DNA from 3 places in the Synechococcus sp. UW86 genome. Region 1 is predicted to be linked to each of the others. Evidence: predicted binding sites of a transcription regulator. Region 1 holds the regulator's gene; each other region holds the start of a gene.

Region 1 (5,484 bases):
GGTGAGGCTGCGAAGCCGGTTGAAGAACTTCCCCCCAGCGACTGAGTCGTTCCAGCGGTATGACCACTGATCTCAAGCTGGTGGTGGGTTTGGGAAATCCGGGTGCGAAATACGCCGGCACCCGTCACAACATCGGCTTCATGGCCCTCGAGCTTTTGGGTGAGCGCTCTGGGTTCAGTTTTCGTCAGCAAGCCAAGTTGCACGGTCTTGCAGCCGATACAGGGGTTGGTGAGCAGCGGCTGCGCTTGCTGATGCCTCAGACCTACATGAATGACAGCGGTCGTGCCATTCGTGCGGCTCTCGATTGGTTCGGCCTGGAGCCTCACCAATTGTTGGTGCTGGTGGACGACATGGATCTTCCGCTGGGTCGTTTGCGGTTGCGGGCCCAGGGCAGTGCCGGCGGGCACAACGGTTTGCGCAGCACCATTCAGCATCTCGGTACCCAGGCGTTCCCCAGGCTGCGGATCGGCATTGGTGCGCCGGCTGAGAACCCTGCCGAACGCCGCGCCCGAACGGTGTCCCATGTTCTTGGTCCGTTCAGCAAGGCGGAGCAACCCTGTGTGGGCGCTGTTCTCGATGCTGTTCTGGATGGGATTCAACGTCTTCAGCGCCAGAGCTTTGAGCGCGCTGGAACCTGGATCAACGGCTTCCGCTATGACCTGGAGTCGGTCGACTGATGCCGGCACTTCCGGCGACAACGGCCCATTTGCGTGTGCTCCGCCAGTGTTTTCAAGCCAAGTGCGTGGAGGGTGAAGTTTCTGCTGGAGGGTTTGAGTGGCAGTTTTCCTGGGCCTTTGATCGCGGTGAATTGGTAGTGGAGCCATCCCTGGGACGTGCCCTGATCGAGGATGCCCTGCGGCGGTTTCTGGTGCGTTCTGATTACAGGCTGGAACCGGGGGGTGATTACACCTTCATGGTCCGGGCCAGGTTCTGAGCGAGAACGTGGGAGCAGGCTCAGGCCATTTCAGGCGGCATTGCAGGTGCTCCTCAAGCATCACCAAAGCTGCAACAGCATCCAGATCCACCGGTGGAACGCGCAGTCCTGCCGGCAGCATCCGTCGCCAACCTCGAGCCGGCCATAGCGCCCAGTAACGCTGTCTCGCCCTCAGGGTTGTTCCCTGCTCCGGAACCACGGTGAGATGGCCCAGCCGTTCCAGTCGCTGGATCCAGGCTCGGCTTCCCGTGCCATCGCCGATCAGGATGCGGTCGAGAGCGCGGTCTTGATTCCAGTGCTCCAGCCAGGGTTCGACGGCCTCCGGGGCCAGCACATGCCCTTCGCGCACGAGGCCGAGCTGAAGATCGGCCAGCACAAGACCACATTTGCAGCGGCCTGGATCGAGGACGGCCACCCGTTTCATGGGGAGGCCTGAATGGTGACGACGACAGGATCGGCACTGTCGCTGACCCCTGCGGAAATCACGTCCAAGACCACGCTTTGGCTGGTTCCTTCCATGAGGGTCTGGGCCAGTTGGGAGAGGGCTGATCCATCGAACTGAAGGCCTTCGGTCAGGGATCCCCGCCGCTGCACTTCGGCATAGGCCGAGGCCAGGAGAAGGTTCAATCGTGTGCGAATGCCCTCTGGAGTGCGTTCATCCGGTTGCAGTGTGGTGGTGGCCAGCACGTCTCCGCGTTGGGTCACCGGCCGGTTCGGACGCACCTCGGGGAAGGCGTACACCGCTGTTTCACCTCGCAGCACATTGGTGGCTGAGTGCAGCGAGATCACCCAGGTCTCCGGTTTGCGGATGATGCTTTGCAGGCGTTCCACATCGCTGCGCGGAACGCGGATCAACTGCCGTTCGGGTGCTTCGCCAGGTCGCACTTTCCTGTAGGCGTTGAGATTGGCCTCCTGCAACAGCCTGTCGACAGCCTGTTTGGCCTGGTCCGGAGCATCGAGTCGAACCGTTGCTCTTGCCAAGGTCTGTCCGCTGCTGATCACCACCGATCCACGCCGCAAGGCGACCAGATTGCGTTCCAGTTCTTTGAGTTCCTGCTCACCGGCTCGGATGCGGCTGCGAACGCTGTTGAGTTCGGCTTCCGTGCGCTGGATGTCCGCATCGCGGGAGGCGATGTCCTGGCTGAGGCGTTCACGTTCGGCTTCGAGTTGGGCCAGCTCCTTCTGAAGAGGAGCCAGTTCGAGGCGCAGGGTGTTGGCCCGTTGCTGTGATTGCTCGAGCTCAATGGCGATCCGTTTGGTTTCCGTTTGGGTCTTGTCCCGTTCCCGCTCGGCTGCCTTTAGCTGCTGACGGCTGTCTTGGAGTTTCTCCTGCAGGGCATCTAGTTCAAACAGGCCCACCCGCAACTGCCGGCTAACCAGAAGCATCAGGCCAAGTGAGAGTGCGCTGATCAGGCTGCCGGTCAACACCGTGATCAAAACGGCGGTGCGCCGTGGGCGCATGCTGAACAAACTCAGTCGCGCTTTGCCGACGCGGCTGCCCAAGCGGTCGCCCAGGGTCGACAGCACGCCCCCAAGCACCAACAGAACCAGAATCAGTGCCCAGCCGCTCATGGCTGCACAAGTCGGGCGATGGCAGGCCTAGCTGAAGCGTTTGGCCAGCGCGATCGGATCCAGAACGGTGATTTTCTTGCGGTCAATCTGAACCAGACCGGATTGACGCAAGTCTCCCAGCAGACGCGTGATTGTGACGCGTGTTGAGCCAATTGCTTCAGCGATGGCCTGATGGGACAGGCGCAGGTCGATGGTGATGCCCAGCTCATCTGCCACGCCGAAGTCCCTGCAAAGCACCAGCAGGAAGCTCACCAGCCGGGATGACATGTCCCGATGGGTGAGGGTTTCAATCATCGTCTCGGTCTGCAGAATCCGGCTGGAGAGACCCTGAAGCAAGCGCAGGCCAACGCTGGTGTCTGCTTCGATGGCGGCCTTCACGGAAGTCGCTGGTGCCGTCACCATTTCGACCCGGGTGAAGGCCACAGCGTGATAGAAGCGGTCGGACCGTTGGCCTGTCAGCAGTGACAGCACCCCGAAGAGGCTGTTCTCGCGGAGCAGGGCCACGGTGATCTCTTCTCCCGATTCGTAGACGCGGGACAGACGAACGGCTCCCCGGCGGATCAGATACACCCGTTCTGCGGGATCTCCGGGGAAAAAGATGGTCTTGTTGCGATCCACCAGTTCACTGCTAGCGCCATCGAGATCCCGGATGATCTCCAGCAGAGAACGGTTGGCGGGCTCTGCGCTGGGAGCTGGGGCCACCATCTGCGGGGCGTATCGGCTGAAACCTCGGCTACTGGTCATGACAACCCCCTGGTGTGGCGAAGTTACGGAGCCGGCGGTGGCCGCCATGTAGCGGTTATTACGTAACGCTGCTGTGCTCGTTGAAGGCCTGGCGTTGCGCCTGCATCAGGGATGTCAATCCCGGCTCTGCTAAATCCAGCAGCTCATTGAGTTGGCTGCGACTGAAGGGCGCACCCTCCGCAGTTCCCTGGATTTCCAGCAGACGGCCATCGCCGGACTGCACAACGTTCAGGTCCACCTCGGCTCGGCTGTCTTCGCTGTAGTCCAGATCCAGCAAGGCCTGGCCATCAACCAAGCCCACGGATATAGCCGCCACCTGATCGATCAGGGGCGATTGCTCCAGCACTCCTTGGTCCACCAGGGATCGGCAGGCTTGGTCCAGGGCGAGCCAAGCCCCGGTGATCGAGGCCGTCCGGGTGCCGGCGTCCGCTTGGATCACGTCGCAGTCGATCAGCAAGGTGCGCTCCCCTAGACGCTCCATGTCGATTACGGCGCGCAGGCTTCGGCCGATCAGCCGCTGAATTTCCTGGGTGCGACCCGAGAGTTTCATCAGCTCCCGTGATTGCCGCTGTGGGGTGGATCCGGGCAGCAACCGGTATTCGGCGCTGAGCCATCCCAATCCTTCTCCCTTGCGCCAGCGGGGAACCTTGTCCTCCAAGCAAACGCTGCAGAGAACAGCGGTTCGGCCGGTGTGAACCACAAGGGAGCTCAAGGCAAACCCCATGGGATTCCAGGTCACCGAGAACGGTCGCAACTGCTGCGGGCGACGGCCATCAGTGCGTTGTTCAGGGGATTGGCTCATCGTTGGTGTGCAGTTCGTCAAGCCTCGCAGGCGGTTGGTTCTCGCCCTGTCCAAACACCATGGGTGGTGTCAATCCCCTTGTGGAATGTGATCTCGCCGCTACATTCAAGGTCTTGCCGGGGTCGCCCGGACAGATGCTTCCGTGATGACCACAAGCCTCGCCGACCCCCAATCCTTCCAAAATTCCCTGGATCGGGATCAGCAGGCCTTGCAACGGGCGGGCCTGAGGCCCTTGCCTGCCGTCTCTGATCCGCCACCCCTACATCTGGTGGCTCCCGAAGGGCAGCTGCAAGTGCATACGTCGCCTTATCGAGGCAGTTTCGCCACTGTTCTCAGCCAGGCCATGCGAGCTGCCGGCTTGGGCAGTCGTGTTCTGATCAGTCAGTTCCTCAAAGGGGGCGTACAGCAGGGACCGGCCGGCCGGGTGCAGCTCTGCGGAGGCCTCGTTTGGCTGCGGCCGGAAGTGCCCCTCTGCCTCTCCTCGCCGGGGCATCCCGGTGGTGCGGATGCGGTGGCTGAGGTTTGGTCCATCTGCCGTCAGCATCTGATCCAGGGAGATCTCGACCAGCTGGTGTTGGATGAACTCGGCCTTGCCGTGGCCTTCGGATACCTGGATGAGGCGGACGTGATTGCAGCCCTTAAGCAGCGGCCCGCTTCGATGGATGTGATCATCACTGGACCTGCAATCCCCGCCGGTGTGGTGGAGATGGCAGATCAAGTCACGGAGTTGCGCCGAGGTTTCTGATGCTCAAGTGCGATCGCTGGATCACTGAACAGGCCGGGCAGGGAATGATCGAGCCATTCCAGAGCGGTTTGGTCCGTCACCTGGAGCCGGAACAGAAGCTGCGGCCAGTGCTGAGTTTTGGTTGCTCCTCCTACGGCTACGACCTACGCCTTTCTCCCCAGGAATTTCTGATCTTCCGGCATGTTCCAGGCACGGTGATGAACCCCAAGCGGTTCAACCCGGCCAACCTCGAACCCACTCCCCTTCATGAGGATGAAGACGGGCGATATTTCATTCTCCCGGCCCATTCCTATGGCCTCGGTGTGGCCCTGGAGAAGTTGAGGGTTCCCCCCAACATCACCGTGATCTGCTTGGGCAAGAGCACCTATGCTCGCCTTGGAATCATCGTGAACACCACCCCGGCAGAAGCGAGCTGGGAGGGTCACCTCACCCTTGAATTCAGCAACAGTTCTGGTGCTGACTGCCGCATCTATGCCGATGAGGGCATCTGTCAGCTGCTGTTTTTTGAGGGTGATCCCTGCTCGACCACCTACAGCGATCGACAAGGCAAGTACCAGCACCAACCGGAACGGGTGACGCTGGCCAAGGTCTAGTTCTCTCTGATTAGGGGGCCAAACGCGCCCGGTGCAGCCTGCTCTTCTCGTACCAGGCTGCAAATTCAGGGGCCCACTCCACCATGTGGGGCCA
Region 2 (5,484 bases), on a different contig from region 1:
GTTTGGCTGGGTCGCACCAGGACACCAGCTGTGGAAACGCAAGCCTGAGCAAGTGGCCCCGGATCGCTCTGATGACTGGCTCTTGGAGCCGCCAAGCCTGGAAGAGGCCCGTTTGCTGTTTCCTCAGCTGGATGAAGAGCGGGCCTTGCTTCGCTATCAGCAACTCCGCCTGGAAATGCGGGAACGTGACGGCCGCGGTTTTTGATCAGCCAGACCACGGTGCCGCCGGTGCCCTAAGTCAATGCGCCAGCTAGCTCATGTATCGAGCTGAACAGTTGAGCCATAACTGAGGTCCAACGGGACGGACTAAGACCAGCTACATAAACGGTGAATGCGACAGCCGGGTTGCGAGGGGATAGCTGCACCCGGCTTTTTTGTGCCTCTTGTGGCTCAGGCTTCTACTTCAGCCTTCCCGTCAGCTTTACGAGGGGCGTCTGTCGAGGTTTGCTCGGCTGTCTCGGCGTTGTGATGGCACGCGTTGGCCACATTGGCGAAAGCAGCCATAACCATGAGCGCGATGATCACGGTGCCACCGAAGAAGGCAATGTTCGGATGACGGTTCACGAGAGGCAGGCCTAAGAGTCCGCGGCCCCTACCCACTCAATTCAGACTCTGCGGATCCCTCAGTGGTGGCCTTTTGCAGCAGGGAGGAATGGTTTCGTATCACCAGAGCCATCATGGCCGGTGTCATCGCCGATATGGCCGAGGACCTCGATGATGCAGAGCTGTCCCTGGTCGAGGAGCACTTCATTGCTGCAGGGCTCCTATGACCTCACCTGTACGTCGCACAGAACGCATAAACGTCGTTGCCTCGTATGGATGGCACCTCGAGACGGTCAGCCATTTTTTTCAACGCGGCCTGGCGTTGTGGATCATCTCGATCGCGACCGATAAAAGCCATGTAACGAGCGCACATTTCTCTGTTCTCGGCCTCCCTTGCCGTCGTGGCGCCCACACTCATCACGGCCAGAGCCAACACCAACGTGCAGATCGGTTGCAGGTAACCGTTCGGCGGGTGCAGCACAAAGGCGAAAAATCCCCGTATCTCCTGGAGCTTTTTCATCTGCGTCCAGCTGTTGCCACCCAGATGTAGCCATGACCACCCAGACCGAAAACAAGATCCGCATCCGCAACGCAGCTGGATGGATCCTGCAGGGGCACTCCGTGAGCCACGTTGTGGCCAGGTTGGCCGAATCTGAGGGGGTCAGCAGGCGCACGGCGCGGCGGATCGCAGGCAAAGCAATGGATCTGGTCCACAAGGACCTTGAGGCAACGAACGTAGAGAACCCTCAAATGGCCACGGTTTTGATCCACAACCTGCAGGAGTGCATGGCCCGCGGGATGGAATCGAACAACATCGGTACCGCTGTTGCCGCTGCTCGTGAACTGAGCGCGATGTTGGGCATCGGGGTGCACAACCGGCGCCCCCCGAACCAGTACTACCGACGCTGAAAAGTCTCCTATCCCTCCACTATTCCAAAACTGCTCCTTGCTTGAGTCGCTCTTTCTCCGCCCGTGATTTTGCAGCTGACTACTGCTGTTGCTGCTTCTGCTTCTGAGGCTTGTTGCGCGATGCCTGGTGATTGGCGCTCGCCTTCTCATAGACCTTATGACCCGGCTTTCCTTCGGAGTTCATCGAGATCAACCTGTTGAGGCGGAAGCTTGTAGGAGCGTGCATAAGCCCTTCTAACAATCCTCCTAAGAAGCAGGAAGGTCATTCCCATCAACAGCAGTAGAAGAGCCTCCACGACAACAGTGTGGCGCTAAACGTCGTAATCCCTGATCAGGCAGATGGCGCTGTAAGCATCACTCATGCGATGAGGGGGCTGCCGTGACGAACGATCGAGGTCACTTCATTAGTGGTCGCATCAACCACCATGTAAGTGCACATCAGCGCCTTCGACTTTGTGCGGGCACACAGGTAAGCCCTGAATTCCGTTTGGAAGTAGAGCTCCTTGACCCAACGGTCGGGAGCTTCTTGCTTGACGACGTTGTACATGGCTATTGCCTGGACCCTTGCTCTAGCAATGCCTTTGATGCGCTAGCCCAAACCACGGAATTTCCGTTGTTTAGGCACCAACACTTATCCAACGAGTCGGTCATCCTCAGCCAGGATCGCTTTCCCTTTTGAAATCCTCAGCACCTCACCTGAGTTGCCGGGACTTTCGTACATGACTCGATAGAGCCCGAAAGTATTCAGCGATTTGGCCCGGGCGTTGGTGAAAGCCTTGAACTCAGTCTCGAAGCACTGCTCCTGAAACCAAATGTCGGGCCCATCGCTTCGTTCAACACAGAACATCATCTGTTTCCCTTGAGGTTCTCAGCTTGGAGAAGGCAGAGCTGCTCGCTTGCTATCTCCAAATGAGCTTCGGGATCATGTCTTCAGTTGACGACCAGTCAGCAAGGGAGCCATTCAGCCTTACGAGCCCCGCTCGTCAATGGCACATGATGTTCTTTGGCTGAGCATTCGCAGTGATCACCCTCACGAAATCGCTGTTCACATGGAAGACAGCAGGAATCCTGACGGGAGTGAAGCTGGCAACACTGGCAGTCGTACTTGGCCTTGCTCGTGCGGGGCTTCTCCCAGCCTGGTTTCCCCACTGGGGCTAGCCAGCTTCGGAGCCCAGCCCATCTCCTTCTGGGAAGTCGGTGCTTAGATGCAGGCAAAAAGAAACCCCTGCCGTGGGCAGGGGCTTGAGATCTCCTGCTTAAGCCTTGATCACTTGGCGTAGGAAACACCGCGGTAGGTCAGGCTTGGATGAGCATTGTGAGCGACTTCTTCGCGGCAGGTGTTGTAAGTCTCGCGGCGGTAGGTCAGCTCAATACAAGCTTTGGGCGAGGCTGCTGGAGCCTCGTAGGAGTGACCTCTGTAGAGAAGAGCAGTCATGGTTAGTTCCTCAGAAAATTCCAAGTCCCCGTTCCGTGGCTTGGAGTGTCTGCGCCCCTTCAAAAGGGGTGAACGTTGTGTAGCGGTTGCTACAGATCTTTTATACAGGGCCGTCACCCCCCCCTGTCGTTCATATGGATACACAGCACTTTTCTGGCTGGATCCAGCTCAGTGCCATCATCCAATTCCAGGCAAGCGGAGCCCCGAGCGATTGAAGCTCCGCTGCACCGCCAGCTCTGCCAGTTGCGGTGCAATTCCGTCGTAACCGCACTGACTTCAGCTAAATCGCGTTAATTACTACGGAATCGCAGACAGGGTGATCCGCTGCAGCTCTATAGAGCAGATCACCTGAGCCAAGCCCACCACCCTCTCGTGGGGACGTGTCTCTATTGAGGTCATAGCTCTAATGGTCTGGGCTTTGCCACAGCCAGACAGGAGTTCAGTCCACGAGTTCAGTGTCTTTGCGGACAAACCAGTCGTTCTCATCCGCGAATCTCTTTTCGATGCGGCGACGAGTCTCAACAACGTGTCGGCGTTGTGCCCACAATTCGCTAACGAACTTTGCGAGTCGTTCGCGGTGATCCCCAGGCTGGATTGGCGCCGATGGATCCTGCTCCGTTGTTTCTGGATATCCAGAGGTCATTTAGATCGGGATGGTTGAACTCAACCCTTAGCCAGATCTTTGGTTGGAGGCCATTTCCCAAAAAGAAACCCCGGAGGTGTCTCCGAGGTCGCTAATCCTTTCGGTTGATCCCCATCACCCGACCGGACTGGACAAAACTAGCCTTGTTGGACTGAGAAGTGCCAACAAATCCACATTCCGGACATAGTGCGGTGAAGTTCTGTACCGACTCTTAAGACACCAGATGTGGGGCTAGGCAGTGGCTAAGAGCTGGGCCATATTGTCAGTTCCCCCATCACCTGGCCCGATGTGCACGTCACAGCGGGTTTTTTTATGGCTTGAAGCACTAGTAGTAGTGCTTGCGAGGCGTTTTGAGGCTTGAAGCGGTAGTTAGGGCCACTTGGTCTGTGGATAACGCGAGGCAAAAAGAAACCCCCGCCGAAGGCAGGGGCTCCAAAACGTCTCTCAGGAGTGTGACCTTGTTTCCACCCCGTGAGGCGTTTTCCTCACACATTCACTATCTCTACCCAACTGGCACTGTGACAGTTGTTGGTGGACGGCTTGTCGCTTGTCCTTATTCAGTTTCTTGAGCTCAGCCATCTCCATAACTCCTCCCGTGGCTGGTTTCGTGCTCCAGCCACTACCCAATCGGGGCCTCGGCTGAGAACGGGGCCTCAAACCATTTCCAGACAAGCGGAGCCCCGAGCGACCGTGACTCCGCCGCACCACCAGCTCATGCGCGATCCAACGGTGCAGCTCAGTTGTAATCCTCTTGGCTACGACTACTTCGCGTCACTTACTACCGAATTGCAGGCAAGGTGACCTGCCGAGCGAAGCAGATCACCCGAGACCCCCTCTCTCATTGCCGAGGTCTCATTTTTATTCAACCGTCAATCTTTCTCTTCGCGTGTCTCCTGCGTCACGCTCACAAGTTCAGGACAGGGTGATCCGCCCCGCACTTCACAGGCAGATCACCCGAGCCAAGCCCACCACCTCAGCGAGCAAGTCTCTGCAGAGGTCATAACCCTCCTGACCTTAACTGCGCCACAACTGATGGATCGCGCCTACTTCAACTGGCTTGAATCTTTGCCCTGCAACCGCAAGCCGCAGAAGGTGAATGTGTGGATGGGGAGCTGGGCGCCTCTGCCTGAAGAGATTGATCTCGCTGATTGCGAGGCTTGGCAGGAGCGCGAGATTCAGCGGAATCATAATGGCCTTGTCGCTCGCCTTTGGCGTTGGGTCAATGGCCAATAAGGCCTCATACGCCGATTATCTGTAGCTCTCGCTACGGGCTTATAAGACTTTCATGGAAGAAATCCTTGATCCCAAAGCTCTCCGAAAAATGGTGTGCAGCACCACTGGAGATTCCCTATCAATGGGTCCTGCGACATCTCCTCGTACGGCTGAGTGAGATACCGCGGCAGCACGGGAGAGCGACCCGTTAGCTGGCAGACAATCCAGCCCCCATCCCACGGCAACTGTGGATGGGGCTGGCTTTCTGCGCTTAACCCCGTCTTCCAATAACGGGAAAGATTCAGTGCATTGCACTTGATTGCAGAACTCGTCGGCAGCGTTAGGGAGCGGACCGCATCGCTCGGGGCGAACAAGTTTCTCCTCGCGGTTCCGCAGTCCCGCATCTTTGATTCGGTAAGGCTGTTGGAAGTCAGCCCAACCGATAGAAGGGGCTGCAGAGCCGAGTGCTGATTGCTATCTGGTTTGGTTGCGATTTATTGGGTCAGCTGCTTTGTGGCGATGACTCGCGTTCTTCGTGACCAGTGGGCACCGATGGCGATTGCAGGAGCGTCACTTGTGGCGTTGGTGTGGCTTGAAGCCTTTGTTTGGTGAGTCGGCGGGGCAGCCTGAAGAAAACAGAGGGCTTAAGTAGACCGCTCAAGTGGCAGGCGCATCTTGAACCTGCAGCCCGAGGGGGTCTGCACTTGGGAGTCGAGGACCACTTGGCCTCCTCCCTATTAAC
Region 3 (5,484 bases), 330 kb from region 1:
GGGTTGGCGCAGGCGGCCTGGGGCCAGGGTTTCGCCGACGGTGGCGCCCTTGATGCAGACCTGGCCAAGGCTGGAGGGGTGTTCGCGGTCGCCGCGGGCGGTCCACATCGGGTTGCCCTCGGCATCCCGTTTCACGGCCTCACCCTTCACGGCAGGAGGCAAGAGCTCCAGGCCACAACCCACGCCGCAGTAGGGGCACTGGCTGCGCACGCTGCGGGGTGAGTTGGTCATGCAGGAACCAAAAAAAGAACAAAACCCGGAGCCGAAGCTCCGGGTCGTTGTGCAGCGACAGGGTGCTGCGGAGGGAGATGGATCAGGCGGTTTCGCCTTCGTGCAGGTCTGCGAAGGACCCCTTGGGCTCCTTCAGGAAGAAGAAGCAGAAGAAGGCCACGATCAGACCGGCCACACCCAGGATCTGGAAGAAGGCGCTGTTGGAAGCCGCGATCACCTCGGGGGTGGGTTCGCCGCCGCCGCCCATCCACATCGGCAGGAGGCTGAAGATGGTCAGGTAGGTCACAGCACCAACGTTGCCGTAGGCACCCACCAGGCCGGCCACCTGGCCGGTGACGCGACGCTTGACCAGGGGCACCAGCGCGAAGGTGGCGCCTTCACCGGACTGCACGAAGAACGAAGCGAGCATGGTGATCACCACGGCAACGGCAATGCCGGTGGTGCCGGTGAAGGTGCCGGGCTTGATCATGCTCATCACCAGGTAGCCCACGCCGAGACCGGCAGTGAGGAAGCCCATGGTGTTCTTGCGGCTGCCGACGCGGTCGGAGATCAGACCGCCAGCAGGGCGGGCGACCAGGTTCACGAATGCGAAGCAGGACGCCAGGATTCCGGCGGTGGCCTTCGGCAGATCGAATGTGGTTTCAAAGAAGGTGGGCAGCATCGAAACCACGGCCAGTTCGGAGCCGAAGTTCACGATGTAGGTGAGCTCGAGGATCGCCACCTGGCGGAACTCGTAGCGATCTTCCTTGGGATAAACCTTGTTGCCGAGGATCAGGTCGCGGTTGGTGCGAATGATTCCCCAGGTCTGGAAGGCAAACCAGACGGCAACGGCACCGAGGGCCAGCGGGTAGGTGCTTGCGGTGAGGAAGCCCACCTTGCCAAGACGCCAGCAGAGCACGCAGAGGATGGCTGCGAAGGGCACGTTCATGCCCAGCAGACCCCAGAAGTCGCGCATGGAGGTGACTTCCAGACCTGCAGTTTTCTCAGGGCGTTGATACGTCTTGCCGGGGGGGGTGTCGGTGACGTTGAAGAAGTAGAAGAGGCCGTATACGGCGGAGACGATGCCGGTCAGGGCGATGGCACCGCGCCAGTTCAGAACAGCGCCGGTGGGCAGTTCAAAGCCGCCGGAGAAGGAGAGGAAGCCAGCGAGGGCAACCATGGTGAGGGCGGAGAAGGCGGAGCCGAAGTTGCCCCAGCCGCCGTAGATGCCTTCAGCCAGGCCGATTTCCTTGGGCGGGAACCACTCGGCCACCATGCGGATGCCGATCACGAAGCCGGCGCCAACGATGGAGAGCAGCAGACGGGCCACCACCAGCTGGTTGAAGTCCTGAGCGGACGCAAACAGCAGGCAGGGAATCGCCGAGAACACCAGGATCGAGGAGTAGGTGATCCGGGGTCCGAATTTGTCCAGGAGCATGCCGATCAGCACGCGCGCCGGAATGGTGAGGGCCACGTTGCAGATGGCCACGGTGCGGATCTGACCAACGGTCAGGCCGAGGTCCGCTTTCACGGTGGTGGCCAGAGGGGCCAGGTTGAACCAGACCACGAAGGTCAGGAAGAAGGCGATCCAGGTCAGGTGAAGGGTTCGGTACCTGCCCTGGAACGACCAGAGGTCGCCAAGCATTGAGGAGAAGAAATGGAACCTCGGGCTTCAAAAGGAAGGGTGCCCGGGGATGGCAAAACGGTCGAAAAGAGAATCCGTTTGACCCGCGCAGTTAATCAATTCGTCGGGCCCGTGTTTGGTCAGATTGGTTACCGATTTCTGTTTTTCTGTACCGAAGCAAACATCAACGGGGCTGATTGATCGGATCAGACGTTCTTGTGCGGCAATGATTTGGTAGCGGTTGCAACTTTTGTGGGTTGTTGGACTCCGCTGGTGCAGATTGTTGGTCTGCGATGTGAACCAAGGCTTGCGGGTTTGTGTGCTCAGTGGCGGAAGCAGCCGTCGCATGGGGCGTGACAAGGCCCTCCTGCCGCATCCCTCCGGTGGTGTCTGGCTCACTGCCCTGGTCGATCAGCTGTTGCCCCTCGGTCATCCGGTGCAGGTGTTGAGTCGTCATGCCGCCCACGCAGAGCTGCTGGCCCACCGGCCGGGATGTTCCGTGGTGCTGGAGCCCCCTCCCTGGAATGGCCCTCTGCAGGCGCTGGCCAGGCTGTTGCCGTCTCGGCCTGGGGAGGCTTTGTTGGTGCTGCCGGTGGACATGCCCCGTTTGAACACCGCCGTTGTCCGGCAGCTGATCGCAGCCTGGAAGCGTGCTCCGCAGCAGGCAGCGGTGGCCCATGACGGGCAACGGCTGCAGCCATTGCTGGCGGTGATCCCCTCCGGTTCTCCCTTCCGCTCCTGCCTTGATCAGCAACTGCAACGCGGAGAGTTGCGCTGGATGGATTGGTTGACCTGCGTTCCCCATCAGGCGGCGCGCTTGCCTCAAGAGGCGTTGGTCAATGCCAATTGCCCTGCAGATCTGGCAGCGTTGGAGAGATGAGCACGTCGCTGCCGCTCGCAGACCGCCTCAACCGGCCCATCGGGGTGTTGCGGTTGTCGCTCACGGCCCGTTGCAATCTCGCCTGTCCGTACTGCTGTCCGGATGTGGAGGAGCCCCCTGGCCTGCTCACGCTGGAGCAGCAGATGCGCGTGATTCGTGTGGCCGCGCGCCTGGGGGCACAAACGTTGCGGCTCACCGGTGGAGAGCCGTTGTTGAGCCGGCGTTTGTTGCCTTTGTTGGAGGCGGTGGCGCAGGCCCGGCGGGATCGTTCGGATCCGATGGCCGGTTTGCAGACCGTGGCGCTCACCAGCAATGGGGTGCTGTTGTCGGAACCGATGGCTCGCGCGTTGCGTGCCGCAGGGCTGGATCGCATCACCATCAGCCTGGATGCGGCGGAAGGGGAAGCAGCGGCGCGTATGGCTGGGCTCCAGGGTGGTGCCGTGGCTGGAGACCGCCTGGTGCGCCAGGTGCAGGAGGGCATCGCCGCGGCCTGTGCGGCTGGCTTTGACCCCTCATGTGGTGAGCTCAAGCTCAATGCCGTGATCCAACGGGGGATCAATGACGATCAGCTGTTGCCCTTGGCCGGTTTGGCGCGGCAGCAGGGGATCGAGCTGCGTTTGATCGAATATATGGATGTGGGCAACCGCAACCAGTGGATGCTGGAGCAGGTGCTGCCGGCGGCGCAGATGGTGGAGCGCATTCATGCCCGTTGGCCCCTGGAGCCTTTGGGTCGCCCGCGGGGTGGGACGGCCCGGCGTTGGCGCTATGGCGATGGCGCCGGATCCATCGGTGTGATCGCTTCCATCACTGAGCCGTTCTGCGGCGATTGCAACCGCTTGCGCGTCACTGCCGATGGACAGGCGTTCACCTGTTTGTTCTCCGCTAATGGCACGGATCTCAAGCCTGCGCTGGCGTCGGAGCCTCGCCTCGAGCAGGCCATGCGCCAGCTTTGGCAGCGACGTCAAGACCGCTACAGCGAGGAGCGTGATCCAGCGGCTGCTGCGTCAACCCATGCGGAAATGGCGTATCTGGGGGGCTGAACCGTCGTGATCGTCACCGTTTTTGCGTGATGCTCTCGGTACAACGGGGCAGCTGAAGGATCCAAAAGGATCCATCCACATGTTTGAACTGCTGGCCTACGAGCGCTTCCGCGACACCCCGTCGGTTCGTTTTTTCGACGTCACCGTGGATACCTCGAATGCGCGCGACCTAGTGATTCACAGCGGCCCAGCGGTCTCGCCTCCCAACGATCCGGAGAGCGGAGCCTGGCAGTTCTATCTGCATCCCCATCAGGAAGACAATCTGCTGGCGGCCAGTGGCGGCAGAACCTTCTTCTTGGTGAACCTGGCCTGGGAGCAGCCGTTTCACATTGTTCGGCTCGAAAGCGGTGGTGACATCCTTCGCATCCCTCCTGGCACCTTCCATCGTTCGATCTCCGATCCCGATGGTTCCGTCGTTCTGAACCAGGCGGTTCGTGAAGAAGGCGCTTCTCTGGTGCATGAATTTCGCGTTTACAACAGCGCCGAAATTCCGGCTTTGATGGCAGCCACCCACAGCTCGGCGCCGAAGCCCCAGTTGCACGGGGTGGAACCGTTGCTTCAGGCGGCCTGAACCAGGTTGCGTGAAGGGGTTTCCGTTGCGGAGGCTTCTTCGCTGATCTGAATCTGCCAGGTCAATTCACTGTTTGTTCCCGGGGGGCCGCTGAAGCTGCCGCTCACAGCTGCGGTGAGTTCCGGCTTGGAGGAGGTGGCCAGCACCACGTAGCGCTCGTTGACTTCCATCCCGGCACTGGGGTCAAAGCCGCGCCAGCCCGCTCCCGGCAGGTAAACCTCTGCCCAGGCATGCAGGTCGTAATCCTTCGGGGGAGGTTGCTGCAGTTGATAGCCGCTCACAAATCGGGCGGGGAGACCCACCACACGGCAGCAGGCCACCATCAGCATGGCCAGATCACGGCAAGAGCCGATACGTTCGCGCAGAGTTCGACCCGCCGGCCAGGCGGGGCCCACATGGCGTTGGGTGTATTTCACCCGCTCTTGAATCAGCTCAATCAGTTGCTTCAGAAAAGCCAGGGTTTGCTGGTTGCTGCCCATCAGGGCTTCCTGGGTGAGGTCGATGGCCGCGGGTTCGTGCTGGCCGTTGGGCAACCAGCCCTCCAGGGCCCCCTGAAGGTCGCTGTTGAGTTGGCCTTGCGGGTAGGGAAGGGGTGGTTCCAGTCCGTTGAAGCAGCTTTCCAGCGGGGGTGCTGGCCGGGTCTCCACCAGGCTGCGGGCCTCAAAGACCAATTCATCAGTGCTGCCGAGAAAACGCAGCCGTTGGATTTCGTCGCCGCTGGCGGCCACCAGTTCCCGACGTTGCTCTGGTTCCGGCAGCACGCTGAGTTGATGCTCCAGCAGGGTCTGAAACCCCTGCCCCCGAGGCCTCAAACACAGGCGATGTTCCCCGAGGAAAACGGGGGCCTCATACCGATACGTCAGGCGGTGAACGATGAGAGCACGCATGCAGGATCGGTGGGGATGGAACGGAGGTCGGCGCTCGTGAAGTAGCGGGTCTGGATCAGGTTGTGGAGTTGGTTGAGGTCCTGCTGAAGCTGGTCAATGGCTTCATGCAGACCGGCTTCGATCAGGTTGTCGATCCGCACATAGCTCCAGCGGGCCAGGAGCTGTCCGCGCAAACAGTCGAGGTCATCCGGGGTGTCTTGGTTTGGCTGCTGCTGAATCTGTTGCAACGTGTCGCTGATGCCCTGCAGGCAGTACCGCACCGAGCGAGGAAA

Evidence for each region. The regulator NtcA, encoded in region 1, controls nitrogen genes in cyanobacteria. The targets are predictions, from matches to a motif close to GTANCNNNNGNTAC.
Region 2: the regulator NtcA is predicted to act here: its motif matches at 2,967-2,980, upstream of DXY04_RS01650 (DUF4278 domain-containing protein).
Region 3: the regulator NtcA is predicted to act here: its motif matches at 2,069-2,082, upstream of DXY04_RS03415 (molybdenum cofactor guanylyltransferase).

What each region holds. Positions count from the first base shown of each region.
Region 1 is NZ_UCNU01000009.1:513,290-518,773, forward strand. Features, by position in the region: gene DXY04_RS05005 (TatA/E family twin arginine-targeting protein translocase) at 1-45, shown strand, start outside; gene pth (aminoacyl-tRNA hydrolase) at 60-677, shown strand; gene DXY04_RS05015 (DUF3146 family protein) at 677-934, shown strand; gene DXY04_RS05020 (resolvase) at 912-1,358, opposite strand; gene DXY04_RS05025 (DUF3084 domain-containing protein) at 1,355-2,506, opposite strand; gene ntcA (global nitrogen regulator NtcA) at 2,534-3,250, opposite strand; gene rph (ribonuclease PH) at 3,309-4,052, opposite strand; gene DXY04_RS05040 (cob(I)yrinic acid a,c-diamide adenosyltransferase) at 4,198-4,797, shown strand; gene dcd (dCTP deaminase) at 4,797-5,390, shown strand; gene thyX (FAD-dependent thymidylate synthase) at 5,401-5,484, opposite strand, start outside.
Region 2 is NZ_UCNU01000005.1:90,584-96,067, forward strand. Features, by position in the region: gene DXY04_RS01625 (hypothetical protein) at 1-205, shown strand, start outside; gene DXY04_RS11990 (hypothetical protein) at 391-564, opposite strand; gene DXY04_RS01630 (hypothetical protein) at 773-1,063, opposite strand; gene DXY04_RS01635 (hypothetical protein) at 1,096-1,452, shown strand; gene DXY04_RS01640 (hypothetical protein) at 1,811-1,999, opposite strand; gene DXY04_RS01650 (DUF4278 domain-containing protein) at 2,720-2,887, opposite strand.
Region 3 is NZ_UCNU01000009.1:184,626-190,109, reverse strand. Features, by position in the region: gene DXY04_RS03425 (nitrate reductase) at 1-231, opposite strand, end outside; gene DXY04_RS03420 (NarK family nitrate/nitrite MFS transporter) at 314-1,855, opposite strand; gene DXY04_RS03415 (molybdenum cofactor guanylyltransferase) at 2,130-2,714, shown strand; gene DXY04_RS03410 (GTP 3',8-cyclase MoaA) at 2,711-3,754, shown strand; gene DXY04_RS03405 (redox protein) at 3,834-4,325, shown strand; gene DXY04_RS03400 (transglutaminase family protein) at 4,313-5,212, opposite strand; gene DXY04_RS03395 (alpha-E domain-containing protein) at 5,185-5,484, opposite strand, start outside.